2 regions of the Rhodoferax sp. GT1R46 genome follow, and region 2 is predicted to be linked to the other one. Evidence: predicted binding sites of a transcription regulator. Region 2 holds the regulator's gene; the other holds the start of a gene.
What was found. The regulator sigma-54, encoded in region 2, starts transcription at its own class of promoters, with help from an activator protein. The targets are predictions, from matches to a motif close to TGGCANGNAANCTGCTTT.
Positions count from the first base shown of each region.

Region 1: the regulator sigma-54 is predicted to act here: its motif matches at 3,723-3,740, upstream of AC097W_RS15150 (pilin).

Region 1 covers NZ_JBWMBC010000007.1:31,290-38,932, forward strand. The annotation lists gene AC097W_RS15135 (ATPase, T2SS/T4P/T4SS family) at 1-2,370, shown strand, start outside; gene AC097W_RS15140 (pilin) at 2,557-3,051, shown strand; gene AC097W_RS15145 (hypothetical protein) at 3,407-3,595, shown strand; gene AC097W_RS15150 (pilin) at 3,782-4,276, shown strand; gene AC097W_RS15155 (PglL family O-oligosaccharyltransferase) at 4,377-6,083, shown strand; gene AC097W_RS15160 (Wzy polymerase domain-containing protein) at 6,212-7,546, shown strand; gene AC097W_RS15165 (YlcI/YnfO family protein) at 7,592-7,643, shown strand, end outside.
Region 2 covers NZ_JBWMBC010000002.1:94,068-101,710, forward strand. The annotation lists gene AC097W_RS05825 (THUMP domain-containing class I SAM-dependent RNA methyltransferase) at 1-1,064, opposite strand, end outside; gene rpoN (RNA polymerase factor sigma-54) at 1,061-2,668, opposite strand; gene lptB (LPS export ABC transporter ATP-binding protein) at 2,678-3,466, opposite strand; gene lptA (lipopolysaccharide transport periplasmic protein LptA) at 3,475-4,095, opposite strand; gene AC097W_RS05845 (transporter substrate-binding domain-containing protein) at 4,264-4,812, shown strand; gene AC097W_RS05850 (putative bifunctional diguanylate cyclase/phosphodiesterase) at 4,831-6,681, shown strand; gene AC097W_RS05855 (tyrosine-protein phosphatase) at 6,670-7,416, opposite strand; gene AC097W_RS05860 (type I restriction-modification system subunit M) at 7,413-7,643, opposite strand, start outside.

The DNA of each region.
Region 1 (7,643 bases), on a different contig from region 2:
TTTTTTGAGTCACAAAAGCTGCCTTCGCAAAAGCGGGGCATGACTTTTGAGGCGCTTTTCTATCGCCAACTGCACCATGTCACGGCACGGATTCACGACACCGAAAACCTGGAGCAAATCATGCTCGAGGCCAGTCAGGATATTTGCAAGCTGCTCAATGCCGACCGCTTGACCCTGTATGTCGTCAACGAAGACCACACAGCCATCATCTCCAAGATCAAGACCGGCCTCAACAGCAGTCGCGACCTCAAATTACCGATTACGCCGCAAAGTATTGCAGGCTACGTGGCTTTCAGCCGCACACCGCTGAATCTGGCCGATGTGTACGACGACGAAGCCTTGAAGCAGATTCATCCGTCCTTGACGTTTCTGAAAGAGGTGGACAAGCGTTCGGGTTATCGAACCCGCCAGATGCTGGTGGCCCCCATTCTGGAAGGTGACATCCTGCATGGTGTGCTGCAGGTTATCAATAACAAGAGCGACGAGCCGTTCGGCGAACTGGAAGTAGATGGCGTAACAGAGCTATGCAAGACACTTGCAACAGCTATTCGCCAGCGTGCCAAGGACGCCAACGCGGCTCCGCGCAAAAAAGCGACCAAGTACGACGCGCTGGTAGCCGATGGACTGCTGACTGATGACGAGCTGCACCAGTGCGTGCTGGATGCCCGCAACGAAGGCAAATCAGTTGAAAGCCTGCTAACGGGTCACTACAAAATCAAGCCAGCGCAAATTGGCCCGTCATTGGCCAATTTTTTCAATTTGCCGTACGAGCCATTCAATGCGGGACGCATTCGATCCGAAATGCTGCATGGTCCGCTCAAGCGGGAGTTCATTTTGGAGCAGGGCTGGATTCCGCTGGAGGAGTCGCCTGAAGGGCTGGTGATTATGTGCATGGATCCCGAGGCCGTGCGGGGCTCTCGTATCGTGCCGCAGGTGTTTCCGCGCATTTCCAAATTTGCCTACCGCGTGACCACGCAAACCGAATTTGTGGAGACCTTGGCCCAGCTCTTTGGCGCCGTTGCCGACAGCAGCACCATTGACCAGCTTTTGGCCGACATGGATGGTGGTCCCATCGACGATGGCAGCAACGATGACTCGCTTGAATCTGCTGCGGCCGACAACGAACTGGTGAAGTTTGTCAACAAGGTCATCATCGACGCCTACCATCAGAAGGTGTCCGATATCCACATCGAACCCCTGCCGGGCAAGTTCAAAACCGGCATCCGGTTTCGCATCGATGGCAGCCTGGTGCCCTATGTGGAGGTGCCAGCGCACTTTCGCCAGGCCATGGTCACGCGTCTCAAGATCATGTGCGACCTGGACATTTCCGAGCGCCGCAAACCGCAGGACGGCAAGATCAAGTTCAAGAAGTATGGCCCGCTGGATATTGAACTGCGCGTGGCCACCATTCCCTCTGCTGGCGGAGTGGAAGACGTCGTCATGCGCATATTGGCCGCTGGCGAACCGATTCCTCTGGAAAAACTGGGCTTGACGGCCCACAACAAGTCCCGGCTGGAAGCCACCGTCAGCAAACCCTATGGACTGTTTTACGTGTGCGGCCCTACGGGCTCGGGCAAAACCACCACACTGCACTCCATCCTGAAGTTTCTCAACAAGCCGGACACCAAGATCTGGACCGCCGAAGACCCGGTTGAAATCACCCAAAAAGGCCTGCGCCAGGTTCAGATCAACCGCAAGGCGGGCATCGACTTTGCGCTCATCATGCGTGCGTTTCTGCGGGCCGACCCCGACATCATCATGGTGGGCGAGTCGCGCGACAAGGAGACGGTTTCAATGGGCGTCGAGGCCTCGTTGACCGGCCACCTGGTGTTTTCCACGCTGCACACCAATTCCGCGCCCGAGTCCATCACCCGGTTGATGGACATGGGCATGGACCCGTTCAACTTTGCCGATGCGCTCTTGGGCATTTTGGCGCAGCGGCTAGCCAAGAAACTGTGCGACTGCAAAGCATCGTACGAGCCCGATGCCGAAGAGTTGCGCCTGTTTCTGGCGGAATACGCCGAAGAGCTGCGCCACTCCAAAGCCTGGAAGGAAGACCACGCAGGCGAGAGCAAAAAACTGCTTGAGAGCTGGCGCCAGATCTATGGAGTTGACGGCCAGATCAAGCTTTACAAAGCCGTTGGCTGCGACAAGTGCAACAAGACCGGCTACAAAGGCCGTATTGGTCTGCACGAACTGCTGGTGGCGGACGACGACGTCAAAAAGCTTATTCAGGAACGTGCCCGGGTTGCCGAGCTGTTCGCCATGGCGGTGGAGGGTGGCATGCGGACCCTGAAGATGGACGGCATGGAGAAAGTCATGATGGGTATGACTGACTTGAAGATGGTCCGGTCGGTGTGTATCAAGTGATGGACGGTAAGTGACAAAAATGTCGTGTTGGGCGGCCTGTAGCAAAAAATGTCGCTACGGGCGCCACGCATGGTCGCTTTTTATTGAAAAGGGCTCTGTTTAGCGGCATTTTCCGGGCTTTAGAACCTGGCACGCATTCTGCAAAGCTAAAAGGTCTTTTGTTTTTATTCAACCAAGGAGCTTTTAATGAAGCGTTCTATGCAAAAGGGTTTTACCCTGATCGAATTGATGATCGTTGTGGCGATTATTGGTATTTTGGCTGCGGTGGCGTTGCCTGCTTACCAGGACTACACCGTGCGTGCGAAGGTTTCTGAAGTGATTCTTGCTGCTTCAGCGTGCCGTACGAGCATCACCGAGGTATATCAGAGCACGAACGTTGCTTCGTTGCCCGCTGGTGGTAAGTGGGGTTGTGAGTTTGCAACGGGTGCGAGTTCTGGTCCTACAAAGTATGTTTCCCAAATTGAAACTACAGAGAAGGGCGACATTCGGGTGACAGTGCAAGGACTTACGCCCAACATCCCAGCCGCTTCTTATGTGTCTATGACTCCGACGATCAACGCTGCAGGAACATCAGTTTCTGGTTGGGATTGTGGTCCAACTGGAGCGATGCCCGCCAAGTATTTGCCTGGTTCCTGCCGTGCGACGATTGTCGCTTTGGGCGCAACTTGGGCTGCGAATTAATCCGCTTATTGGATTCGTTTGAGATGGGGTTGGCCTAATTGAAGCCAGCCAATATTTAAAGGGCTCTTCGGAGCCCTTTGTTATTTCCCACTGACGCAATATGGTTCTTTTCGTTTCAGCATTTCTTTTAAGCCTCGCATGGCTCACGGCTGATCATTTTCCGCCCTGGATCAGTTGGCATAACGAAATTGGAGCATTTGCGGCGGTGCTGTGGGCCTTTGGCTGCTTACTGGTACGCCACCACGATAAGCTAAGGCGCCCCGTTGCCTTGCCAAAGTTGATGTGAGACGGCCAGATCAAGCTTTACAAAGCCGTTGGCTGCGACAAGTGCAACAAGACCGGCTACAAAGGCCGTATTGGTCTGCACGAACTGCTGGTGGCGGACGACGACGTCAAAAAGCTTATTCAGGAACGTGCCCGGGTTGCCGAGCTGTTCGCCATGGCGGTGGAGGGTGGCATGCGGACCCTGAAGATGGACGGCATGGAGAAAGTCATGATGGGTATGACTGACTTGAAGATGGTCCGGTCGGTGTGTATCAAGTGATGGACGGTAAGTGACAAAAATGTCGTGTTGGGCGGCCTGTAGCAAAAAATGTCGCTGCGGGTGCCACGTATGGTCGCTTTTTATTGAAAAGGGCTCTGTTTAGCGGCATTTTCCGGGCTTTAGAACCTGGCACGCATTCTGCAAAGCTAAAAGGTCTTTTGTTTTTATTCAACCAAGGAGCTTTTAATGAAGCGTTCTATGCAAAAGGGTTTTACCCTGATCGAATTGATGATCGTTGTGGCGATTATTGGTATTTTGGCTGCGGTGGCGTTGCCTGCTTACCAGGACTACACCGTGCGTGCGAAGGTTTCTGAAGTGATTCTTGCTGCTTCAGCGTGCCGTACGAGCATCACCGAGGTATATCAGAGCACGAACGTTGCTTCGTTGCCCGCTGGTGGTAAGTGGGGTTGTGAGTTTGCAACGGGTGCGAGTTCTGGTCCTACAAAGTATGTTTCCCAAATTGAAACTACAGAGAAGGGCGACATTCGTGTGACAGTGAAAGGACTTACGCCCAACATCCCAGCCGCTTCTTATGTGTCTATGACTCCGACGATCAACGCTGCAGGAACATCAGTTTCTGGTTGGGATTGTGGTCCAACTGGAGCGATGCCCGCCAAGTATTTGCCTGGTTCCTGCCGTGCGACGATTGTCCCTTTGGGCGCAACTTGGGCTGCGAATTAATCCGCTTATTGGATTCGTTTGAGATGGGGTTGGCCTAATTGAAGCCAGCCAATATTTAAAGGGCTCTTCGGAGCCCTTTGTTATTTCCCACTGGCGCAATATGGTTCTTTTCGTTTCAGCATTTCTTTTAAGCCTCGCATGGCTCACGGCTGATCATTTTCCGCCCTGGATCAGTTGGCATAACGAAATTGGAGCATTTGCGGCGGTGCTGTGGGCCTTTGGCTGCTTACTGGTACGCCACCACGATAAGCTAAGGCGCCCCGTTGCCTTGCCAAAGTTGATGTGGCCCTTGGCGGTATTGTGTGTGGTTGTAGTCATACAGGCGATAGCCGGAAACATTGTGTTTTCTGGGGATGCTTGGGTTCTAGTTTTCTATTTGGCGACGTGCGCATTTGCACTTGCATTTGGATATTTGTTCGGATGCGAACGTATAAACGACGCCCCTCTGCAGACGCCGTTCCAATCCCTGTCTCTTGGTTTTTCCATGCTATTGCTGCTCGGAGGGTTGTGTTCCATCGTGGTGGCATTGGGGCAAGTGCTGGATGTCTGGGAGAACGTAATGTGGGTCGTGCGTATGCCCGTTTTGCGCAGACCAGGGGGCAACCTCGGGCAGCCCAACCAACTGGCCACATTGATCTTGTTCTCCATCGCCAGCATCGTCTATCTATTTGAATCCCGTTGGCTGCGGACATTCACAGCATTGCCTGTCGCTGCCGTGTTGCTCATCGGTCTCGCTTTGACTGAGTCGCGCACTGGTGCGTTGGGTTTGTCGTTAATGGCAGCGTGGTGGTTCTTAAAGCGTCGTCGAATCGGGTTTGCCTTGTCGAGCCGTGCAGTCGTTTTGTGGCTGGTCTACTTTGCTTGTTGCTTTTGGTTTTGGCCGACGTTTTTCAACTTCATACAGGACGGGGGCTGGTCTGATGCAGTTGCGGCCCAAGTTAACACCAGCGCTGGTACCCGTCTGGTTGTCTGGCCGCAGCTTTGGGTTGCCGTTCTGCAGCGGCCCTGGTTTGGTTGGGGTTTCGGTGAGGTTTCCACGGCGCACAATGCAGTGCTTCATGCGTACATCGAGAGCGAGCCTTTCACCTATGCTCACAACATCGTTCTGGATATGGCGGTTGGAATGGGACTGCCCCTGACCTTCTTGCTTGTGGGCGCGGTGGTCGCTTGGCTCTGGCGTCGTGTCCGTGCCGCGAATGATCTTGTTAGTTGGTATTGTCTTGCTATCGCATTGCCATTCGGGGTGCATTCGATGTTGGAGTTTCCATTCGCTTATGCATATCTGTTATTCCCCGTCATGTTTTTACTCGGTGTTTTAGAGGCGCGGCTGGCGCCAAACAGTGTTGTGCGCATCCCTTGGTGGAGCGCTGCCGCGGGCTGGGTGTTAGTCAGCACCGCTATGGCCTGGAGTGTCGTTGAGTACATTTCCATTGAAGAAGATTTTCGCGTTGCCCGGTTCGAATTTCTGCGCATTGGGCAGACTTCTGGCGATTACGAGCGTCCACGAATCTATATGCTGACTCAGCTTGAGGCATTGTTGGAAGCGGCACGGATCGAGCCGGCGCCGAAGATGGCACTGGACCAAGTCGAATTGGTTCGAAAAGTCGCCATGCGGTACCCATGGCCCGCGACACAAAAGCGTTATGCCCTCTCTCTTGCCCTGAATGACAACCCGGAAGAAGCCATCCGGCAACTGAAGGTTATGCGCGCCATGCATGGTGAGAAAACGTATGAAGGCATCAAGGCCAACTGGAAAGAGCTGGCAGAAAGCAAGTTCCCCCAACTGGGCCAGTTGACGCTGCCATGAAGCTTAGGGGTGCTGCCGTTTTTCGAGCACTGATATCGATAGTCTTGATAGTCATCTGGCTGGTCCCTTTTTCCAGTGGGCCCACTCCATCAGTCATTCCATGGCTGGTTGCGGCCTTTGGTGCCGTCGTGGCATGGCTATTCAGATCGCAACTCACCCCGCAATCCGTGACGCAGGCCTGGCTCCTGGCCGCACTCATGAGCGCATTCATTGGCCTGCTGCAGTACTTCGGCCAAACGCAGAACCTGAGCCCCTGGGTGCATTCAACCGCCCTAGGCGAAGCATTCGCCAATCTGCGCCAACGCAACCAGTTCGCCACGCTCACCAGCATCGGACTGCTGGCCTTACTCTGGCAGGTGGCGCAACAGCCAACCTTCCAAGGGAAGAACCCGCAGACTGATCGCCGGACCATGTTCTACACGGATGTTGGCGCGCTGTTGCTGGCGCTGGGCAACGCCGCAAGTGGCTCACGCACGGGCTTGTTGCAATGGGTTCTGGTGCTCGGGCTCACCCTCATGTGGGCCCCTCGCAGCCAATGGCGGGTGGTTGCGGTAAGTGCGTTCGCGCTGGCTGCCTATGTTGTCGCGGCGCTGACGCTGCCTTGGCTACTGGAGGTTGTTGCGGGTGTGCAAAGCGGCGGTCTGCTAGGGCGCTTCAAGGAAGAGGCTGGCTGCAGCAGTCGCCGGGTGTTGTGGTCCAACGTCCTGCACCTGATTGCACAAAAGCCTTGGTTCGGCTGGGGTTGGGGTGAACTGGATTACGCCCACTTCATCACGCTCTACCCTGGCGAGCGCTTTTGCGAGATCTTGGACAACGCCCACAACCTGCCGCTGCATCTGGCGGTGGAGTTGGGCGTGCCGGTGGCGCTTGTGGTGTGTGGACTGGGGCTGTGGCTCACCTGGCGTGCCAAGCCGTGGCGCGAGACGGACGCCACGCGCCAGTTGGCATGGGGCGTTTTGGCGGTGATTTTGCTGCACAGCATGCTGGAGTATCCGCTGTGGTACGGGCCGTTTCAGATCGCGGCGGGTTTGTGTGTCTGGTTACTATTGCGTAAGCCTTTTAGCCCTCTAGCCCCCGTCCACTCTGCGTGGATAGCTACGTTATTTATAGCGGTTATCGCTTATGCCGGATGGGACTACTGGCGCACTAGTCAGATTTACTTGATACCCACCATGCGAGCCGAGCCCTATCGTGAAAACACGCTGAACAAAATCCGGGGCTCGTGGCTGTTTCAGAATCAGGTGCAGTTTGCGGAGTTGACTACCATCACGCTGACTCCCGAAAACGCAGCGCAGATCAACGCCATGGCTAAACAGCTATTGCACTTTTCTCCCGAAGCCCGTGTGGTTGAAAAATTGATTGAAAGCGCGGTGATGCTCGGGCGCGACGAAGAGGCCCTGTTTTACCTGCAGCGCTTCAAGGCTGCCTTTCCCGAGGCGCATGCACGCTGGTCAAAAAAATAGCGGTACACTCATTGCATCTCAAATGCAACGCAAGTAGCCTTCCTTATGAAAACTGCCACACTGCCTTCACTTCGCGTCGAGCCCGGGTTGCGCGCCA
Region 2 (7,643 bases):
TTCTTCCAGTGCGTGGCCAGCTGGCTGAAGAATTCGCCGCCGTCTTCGGTATGCGCCTGCTCGCGCGCACCCGCACCAGCAATACCGCCGACTTCAATCCGTTCGCCGTAGGGCGGGTTGAGCAGCATCACCCCAGGCAACTCGGTTGGTGGCATGCGCTGCAGCGCATCGCCACCGCGAAACTCGATGACGTCGGCCACGCCGGCACGCTCGGCATTGCGCTGGGCAAAATCGACCATACGGTGCGACACATCGCTGCCGTAAATCAAGGCGCTTTGACCTGCAGCCGGCTTGACGACTGCGTCAGCCGCTTCTGATTTGATAGCAGACCAGACGTGTGCCTGAAACGGCAAATATTTCTCGAAGGCAAAGTGGCGCAGCGAACCGGGGGCGATGTTGCAGGCAATCTGCGCGGCCTCAATGGCAATGGTGCCGCTGCCACAGCAGGGGTCATACAGCGGCAGCAAGTCGCCATCGCCATCAGCCCAGCCACTGGCGGCAATCATGGCCGCGGCCAGGGTTTCTTTCAACGGCGCCTCGCCCTTGTCTTCGCGCCAGCCGCGCTTGAACAGGGGTTCGCCCGAGGTGTCGATGTAGAGCGAACAGGTTTCGGTGGTCAGGTGGGCGTAGATGCGCACGTCAGGCCACTGGGTATTGACATCGGGGCGCACGCCGTGGGCCTTGTCGCGAAAGCGGTCGCACACCGCATCCTTGATTTTGAGCGCGGCAAAATTCAGGCTGGTGAGCGGGCTGTGCTGCGCCGTCACTTCGACCTTGATGCTTTGTTTGGGTGTGAACCAGACCTCCCACGCCACATCGGCCGCCGCCCGGTACAGGTCCTGTTCGCTGCGGTAGTCGGTGTACGACAACTGCACCAGCACGCGCTGCGCCAGGCGGCTGTGCAAATTGAGCCGCATGGCGTCGCGCCAGGAGGCGCGGGCCATCACGCCGCCACGGCGCGTGAGCAGGTCCTCACCCTTCAAACCCGTGAGGTCGTGCACCTCGGTGGCCAGAAAATCCTCCACGCCCGCGGCGCAGGGGAGAAAAATTTGGAGTTGGTTCATAGGTCTTTTCTCAGCGACGCGGGCGCAATCTTGAGCCCTTCGCGGTATTTGGCTACAGTGCGGCGGGCGCAATCAATTCCCTGCTCTTTGAGCATCTCGGAAATCTGGTTGTCGCTCAGGGGCTTTTTCAGGTTCTCGGCACTGATGAATTGTTTGATGAGGGCGCGCACCGCCGTGCTGGAGGCATTGCCACCCGATTCGGTGCCCAGCCCCGAGCCAAAGAAATACTTCAGCTCGAATGTGCCAAACGGCGTGGCCATGTATTTGGCGGTGGTGACCCGGCTGATGGTGGATTCGTGCAGGCCCAGCTCATCGGCAATTTCACGCAAAACGAGGGGGCGCATGGCCAGTTCGCCGTGGGTGAAGAAGCTCTTTTGCCGCTCCACGATGGCCGTGCTCACGCGCAGGATGGTGTCAAAGCGTTGCTGGATGTTCTTGATGAACCAGCGTGCCTCCTGCAGGCGCTGCTGCAAGCCGGCGTAGCTGGCGGCGTCTTTGCCACCCCGGTGGTTGCGCAACACATTGGCATAAATATCGTGCACCCGCAGCTTGGGCATCACCTCGGGGTTGAGCATGACGCGAAACTTGGGCGTCATGCCCGGGCTGGTCTTCGCCACCGGCAGCACCAGCACGTCGGGCACCACAATATTGCGCTCCACATCCACAAAACGCCGCCCCGGCTTAGGCTCCAGCCGGCTAATCAGGGCAATCGCGTCACGCGTCTGCGCATCGGTGCCGCCGCAGCGCTGCATCAGGGTTTTGACGTCCCGGCGGGCGAGCAAGGTCATGGGCTGCTCACAGATGCCCAGGGCCACCGCCAGTACGGCCCGGCGTTCCGGCGACTCCGATTCCGCTTTGGCCAACGCCATGAGCGCGCGCAACTGCAGACGCAGGCATTCACCCAGGTCGCGTGCGCCCACGCCTACGGGCTCCAGGCTGTGAAGCAGGCCCAGTGCCACGGTGAAGTGGTGCACCAGGTTTTCGACCTGCTCTTCATCGTCCCCGGCCAGCCCGCGGGCCAGCTCTTCCAGTGGCTCTTCCAGGTAGCCATCGTCATTCAGGGACTCGATCAGAAAGCGCAGCGCGCCGCGGTCTTCTTCGCTCAGGCGCAGCCGCAATGCCTGGCGATGCAGGTGCGATTGCAGGGACTCCTGTGAGCGCGCCAGCTCGGTGGCATCCACGTCTTCGCCATCACCCAGGTTGTTCGCTTTGGCCTTGGCGTCGGTGCCCCATTCGCCATCGTCGGGTACCAGCTCGGTCGTGCCGTCGCCATCCCAACTGGGCTCATCGTCCGAAGACAGCGGCGTCGCTTCATCGTCTTTTGTGCTGCTAGCCCCCGTGGAATCTGCGTACTCAGCTATCGAATTAGGAGCATGCTCCATCTCGCGCTCCCCTTCGCTCACGGGCGTGTCGGCCTGGGGCAGACCGAAATCCTCACGCGGGGCCTCGTCCTGGGTTAACTCCAGAAACGGGTTCTCGTCGAGCATCTGCTCCACTTCCTGGCTGAGTTCCAATGTGGAGAGTTGCAACAAGCGGATGGACTGCTGCAACTGGGGCGTGAGCGCCAGATGCTGGGAAACGCGCAGTGAAAGACCGGGTTTCATTGCGCTGGCCTACATTTTGAAGTGTTCGCCGAGATACACGCGACGCACATCGGCGTTGTTCACGATCTCGGTCGGGGTGCCTTGGGCCAGCACCACACCTTCGCTGATGATGTAGGCGTGGTCGCAAATACCCAGGGTCTCGCGCACGTTGTGGTCGGTAATCAGAACCCCGATGTTGCGGGATTTCAGGAAATTGATGATGCGCTGGATTTCGATCACGGCAATCGGGTCAATACCGGCAAAGGGCTCATCCAGAAGAATGAAACGCGGACGTGTCGCCAGTGCGCGGGCAATTTCCACCCGGCGGCGTTCACCACCCGACAGGGCCAGCGCTGGCGAATCACGCAGGTGCTCCACCCGCAGGTCTTGCAGCAGGGCGGTCAGGCGCAGCTCAATCTCGGGGCTCTTGAGCGGCTTGCCTGCGTCATCGAGCTGCAACTCCAGCACGGCGCGCACGTTGTCTTCGACATTGAGTTTGCGAAAAATAGAGGCCTCTTGCGGCAGGTAACCCAGGCCCAGGCGCGCGCGGCGGTGGATGGGCATGTGCTCAATGCTTTGTCCGTCAATGGTGATTTCGCCCGCGCTGGCGCGCAGCAGGCCCACAATCATGTAAAACGACGTCGTCTTGCCCGCCCCATTGGGGCCCAGCAAACCCACCACTTCGCCGGTGCGCACGGTCAGGGAAACATCCTTGACCACCTGGCGCTTGCCGTACGACTTCTGCAGGTGCCGTGCTTCAAGCCGGCCAATGGCGGTGTCCGGCCCGGTGTCAGGGGTGCTTTCTGCGAATGGCTCCAGTAGCGCGGTCACTTGGGCGCGCCCCCCAGGGTGGTGGTGGAGCGCAGCGGGGGAATCGGCGTGGCCGGAGTGGGGGCCGCGGCGGCCCCCTCGGGTTTGGGTATCAGCATGGCGCGCACACGGCCGCTGGGCGCTGCACCGGCGGCCTTGCTGGCAGAACCATCCACAGTGAACATATCGGTGAGGTTTTCATAAACAATCAGGCCACCGGTGATTTCGTCACCCACCGTGGTGCCACGCAGGCGGCGTAGCAGGGCTTTCTTGATGAATTTGACCGTGTCTGCGCGGCTGTCGTACTCAATGGATTCGCCCTCGCCTTCAATGTATTCCTCCAGCGCCTCCCGCTTTTGACGGAAAAAGGCCAGCTTGTCGGCCGTGCCCGTCACCACGCCAAACTGGTAGCCCTCAGGGTCTTGGCGCACTTCAAGCCGGGCGCCCCGAATCACGATGGTTCCTTTGGTCAGGACGACATTCCCCGTAAACAGGCTGACCTGCTTCACGTCGTCGTACCGCAGCGCGTCCGCCTCAATGTTCATGGGCTTGCTGCGGTCCGCTTTTTCGGCCCACGACGAGGGCGCAAACCCGATACAGGTCGCCAGCAAAAACAGGAATAAATAGATGTTTTTCATAAAGGCACGAAACTTGCTCGAAAAGAGCTGTTGCCATTGTACTGAGAGCATGGCACGAATTGCGAGGCCGTCACGCTAATCTCACCCGTTGTGGCGGCGTTACGCAATAATTGCGTCGAAATGGCTCCAAACGCGTTTTTCAGGCTCGTCCGGCACCGTGCGCTTGTGATGCTGCTCTGCTGGCTGTGCAGTGCGGCAGTGCAGGCTCGCGAAGTGCGGGTGGGCGTCTATGCCAATGAGCCCAAGATTTCTCTGGGCGCCGATGGCCAGCCCTCCGGGATTTTTGGTGATTTGCTGCGCGAGATAGCCCGGGATGAAGACTGGACGCTCGTGCCGGTCGTGTGCGAATGGCAAGCCTGCCTTGAAGCGACGCAGGCGGGCCGCATTGATCTGATGCCCGATGTGGCTTTCAGCGAGCAGCGCGCCCAGCTATTCGATTTTCACAAGACACCGGCACTGCACAGCTGGTCTCAGCTATACCAGCGCAAGGGAACGGACATCCGGTCGCTTCTGGACCTGCAAAACTTGCGGGTTGCCGTTCTGCAAGGGTCCGTTCAGCAAGAGCACCTGGCCAGCCTGCTGGCCAGCTTTGGGGTTGCTGCGCAATGGGTGCCTGTTGGCAGCCTGCCCGACGGCTTCGCCAAAGTCGCATCGGGACAAGCAGACGCCGTGGTCGCCAACCACCAGTTCGGCGAGCTCCAGGCGCCGCGCTACTAGCTGGTGGAGACACCCATCATGTTCCAGCCCAGCCGCTTGTTTTACGCTGCGGGCAAAGGCCGCAATGCGGACCTGCTGGCTTCTATCGACCAGCATTTGCAGAGCTGGCGCGACAAGCCGGGGTCGGCATATTTCGACGTGTTGGCACGCTGGGGTGGCGAGCCGCCCCGCACGCTGGTCCCTGCCGCCTTGTGGTGGACCCTGTCGGCCGTAGGCGGATTACTGATGTTCGCAGTGGGATTTGTATTGCTTTTGCGCCGCCGGGTCGCTGAAAAAACCCGCGGACTGCGGGAGAGTGAAGACCGACTCGCCACCATCCTCAATAGCGTCGAGTCCCATATCTACATCAAAGACCCGGACCTGCGCTACACCTACGCCAACAGCAGGATGTACGAAGCCACCAACCGCTCCGAGGCGGATGTCGTGGGCCATGGAGATGCCGACCTGTTTGATGCCGCCACCGCAGAACAACTGCGCCGCAACGACCTGCGCGTGCTGGAGCGCGGCGAACGGGTTTCTGACGAGGAAATCGTCACCACCCAGGACGGCGCAAGCTCTCGCACCTACCTTTCAGTGAAACTGCCGCTGCGCCAGGCCGATGGCCGCATATATGCACTGTGCGGCATCTCCACGGACATTTCCGAACTCAAGAGAAACCGCGAGGCCATTCACCAACTGGCGTTTTACGACCCGTTGACCCAGCTTCCCAACCGCCGCCTGCTCATGGACCGCATGCAGCAAACCCTGGCAGCACACGACCGAACCGCACACGACGGTGCCTTGCTGTTCATTGACCTGGACAACTTCAAGGCCCTCAACGACACGCTGGGGCACGACATGGGCGACTTGTTGCTGCAGCAGACCGCCAAACGCCTGAAGGAATGCATCCGGGAACAGGACACTCTGGCCCGGCTGGGCGGCGATGAGTTCGTGGTGATGCTGCACGACCTGAGTCCCGATCTGCAGGAAGCCGCCCGCCAGGCCAACCTCGTAGCCCAGAAAATCGTCGTATCGCTCGCCGATCCCTATGTGTTGGGCAATGTGAACCACCAGAGCACGGTGAGTGTGGGAATTGCGATGTTCTCAGACCCCCACAGCACACTGGAAGAACTGCTCAAACGGGCCGACCTCGCCATGTACCAGGCCAAGACCGACGGACGCAATACCTTGCGCTTCTTCAACCCGGACATGCAGGCCCAGATGTCGGCCCGCGTGGCCCTGGAGGCGGATCTGCGCGAGGCGCTGGCCCGAAGAGAATTCCTGTTGCACTACCAGCCCCAAGTCGATAGCCAGGGCCGCCTGTTGGGAGCCGAGGCACTGGTGCGCTGGGCGGCCCAGCCGGCCATGGTTCACCTGTACATCTCGGTCAATGTGAGCGCACGGCAGTTCCGGCAACCTGATTTTGTGCAGGAGGTGCTGGATGTGCTGTCTGAAACGGGAGCGGCACCGTCGCAACTGGAGCTGGAACTGACGGAGAGCCAGTTGATTGACGATGTGGCGGGCGTCATCAGCAAAATGAATGCGCTGAAAGAGCGGGGGGTGCGCTTTGCGCTGGACGATTTCGGCACCGGCTATTCCAGCCTGAGCAACCTCAAACGCCTGCCGCTGGACAAGCTCAAGATTGACCAGTCGTTTGTCAGTGACCTGCTGAGTGATCCAGACGATGCCGCCATTGTCAAAACGGTTGTTGCGCTGGGCCGGTCGCTGGAGCTGGAAGTCATCGCCGAAGGCGTTGAAACCGGCGCGCAACTGGAGGCGCTTCGGGAGTTGGGCTGCCTGCAATACCAGGGCTACTTGCTGGCGCGCCCGGGTCTGGCTGAGGCGCTGGAGCGCTGGCGCATGCCCGATCAGACGGCCCTATCGGGCTGAGAGATACAGCTCCGCCAGCCGCGCCTGCTGCAGGGGGCCCAGCCCCAATGTCTGCTCCATATAGCGCGGTATACCCCCAAAATCTGCATCCACGGCATTCCATGCTGCCTGCAGAAAAGCCGCTTGCACGCCCCACAACACGTTGAGCACTTCCTGCGGCGCCTGCGTGGCGGGGGCATGGGGCACGGGATAGAAGTCGTTGCTCAAAAGGTAGTCCTGCATGACCACCGGACGCGGCACGCCCAGGGCCAGCAAAATCAGCGCGGCAGCGAAACCGGTGCGGTCCTTGCCGGCGGTGCAATGAAAGACCAGCGGCGCATCGTGCTCCAGCAAATGGCCAAACAGCGCGGCAAAGCGCGGGGCGTTGTCGTGCACAAACGCGCGGTAGGTTTGCTGCATCAGCCCCACCGTGTCCGAGGCCGTCAGCGGTTGCCCGGCTTCCATCCGGGCTTGAATCGCCTTGAGCACGGTGGGTTCCACCGGCAAGGAGTGCACGGCCACGCCAGGCAGCGCGCAGGCCAGCGGCGCGCGCTCTGCCACGCCCCGAAAATCGCACACCCGCGCCAACCCCAGGGCGGCCACCGCCGCCGTGTCAGCCGCCGTCAGATCAGCCAGATGGTCGGACCGGAAGATGCGGCGCCACACCACCGTGCGCCCGCCATGACCCGTGTAGCCACCCAGATCGCGGAAATTGGTAGCGCCAATGAGGTTGAGGGAGCGGGTAGGCGTGGTCATAGCTCAGCCACCTCGCCACCCAGGTCGCCTGCAATCAGCTTGAACTGCTCCAGCGCGGCTTGCAGGTCTTCCACAATCTCTTGTGCAATGACGGCGGGCGCGGGCAGGTTGTCGCTGTCAGCCAGTGAATCGTCCTTGAGCCAAAAAATATCCAGACTGGCTTTGTCTCGGGCAATCAGCTGGTCATAGCTGTACATGCGCCAGCGGCCGTCCGGGTTTTCGGCGGA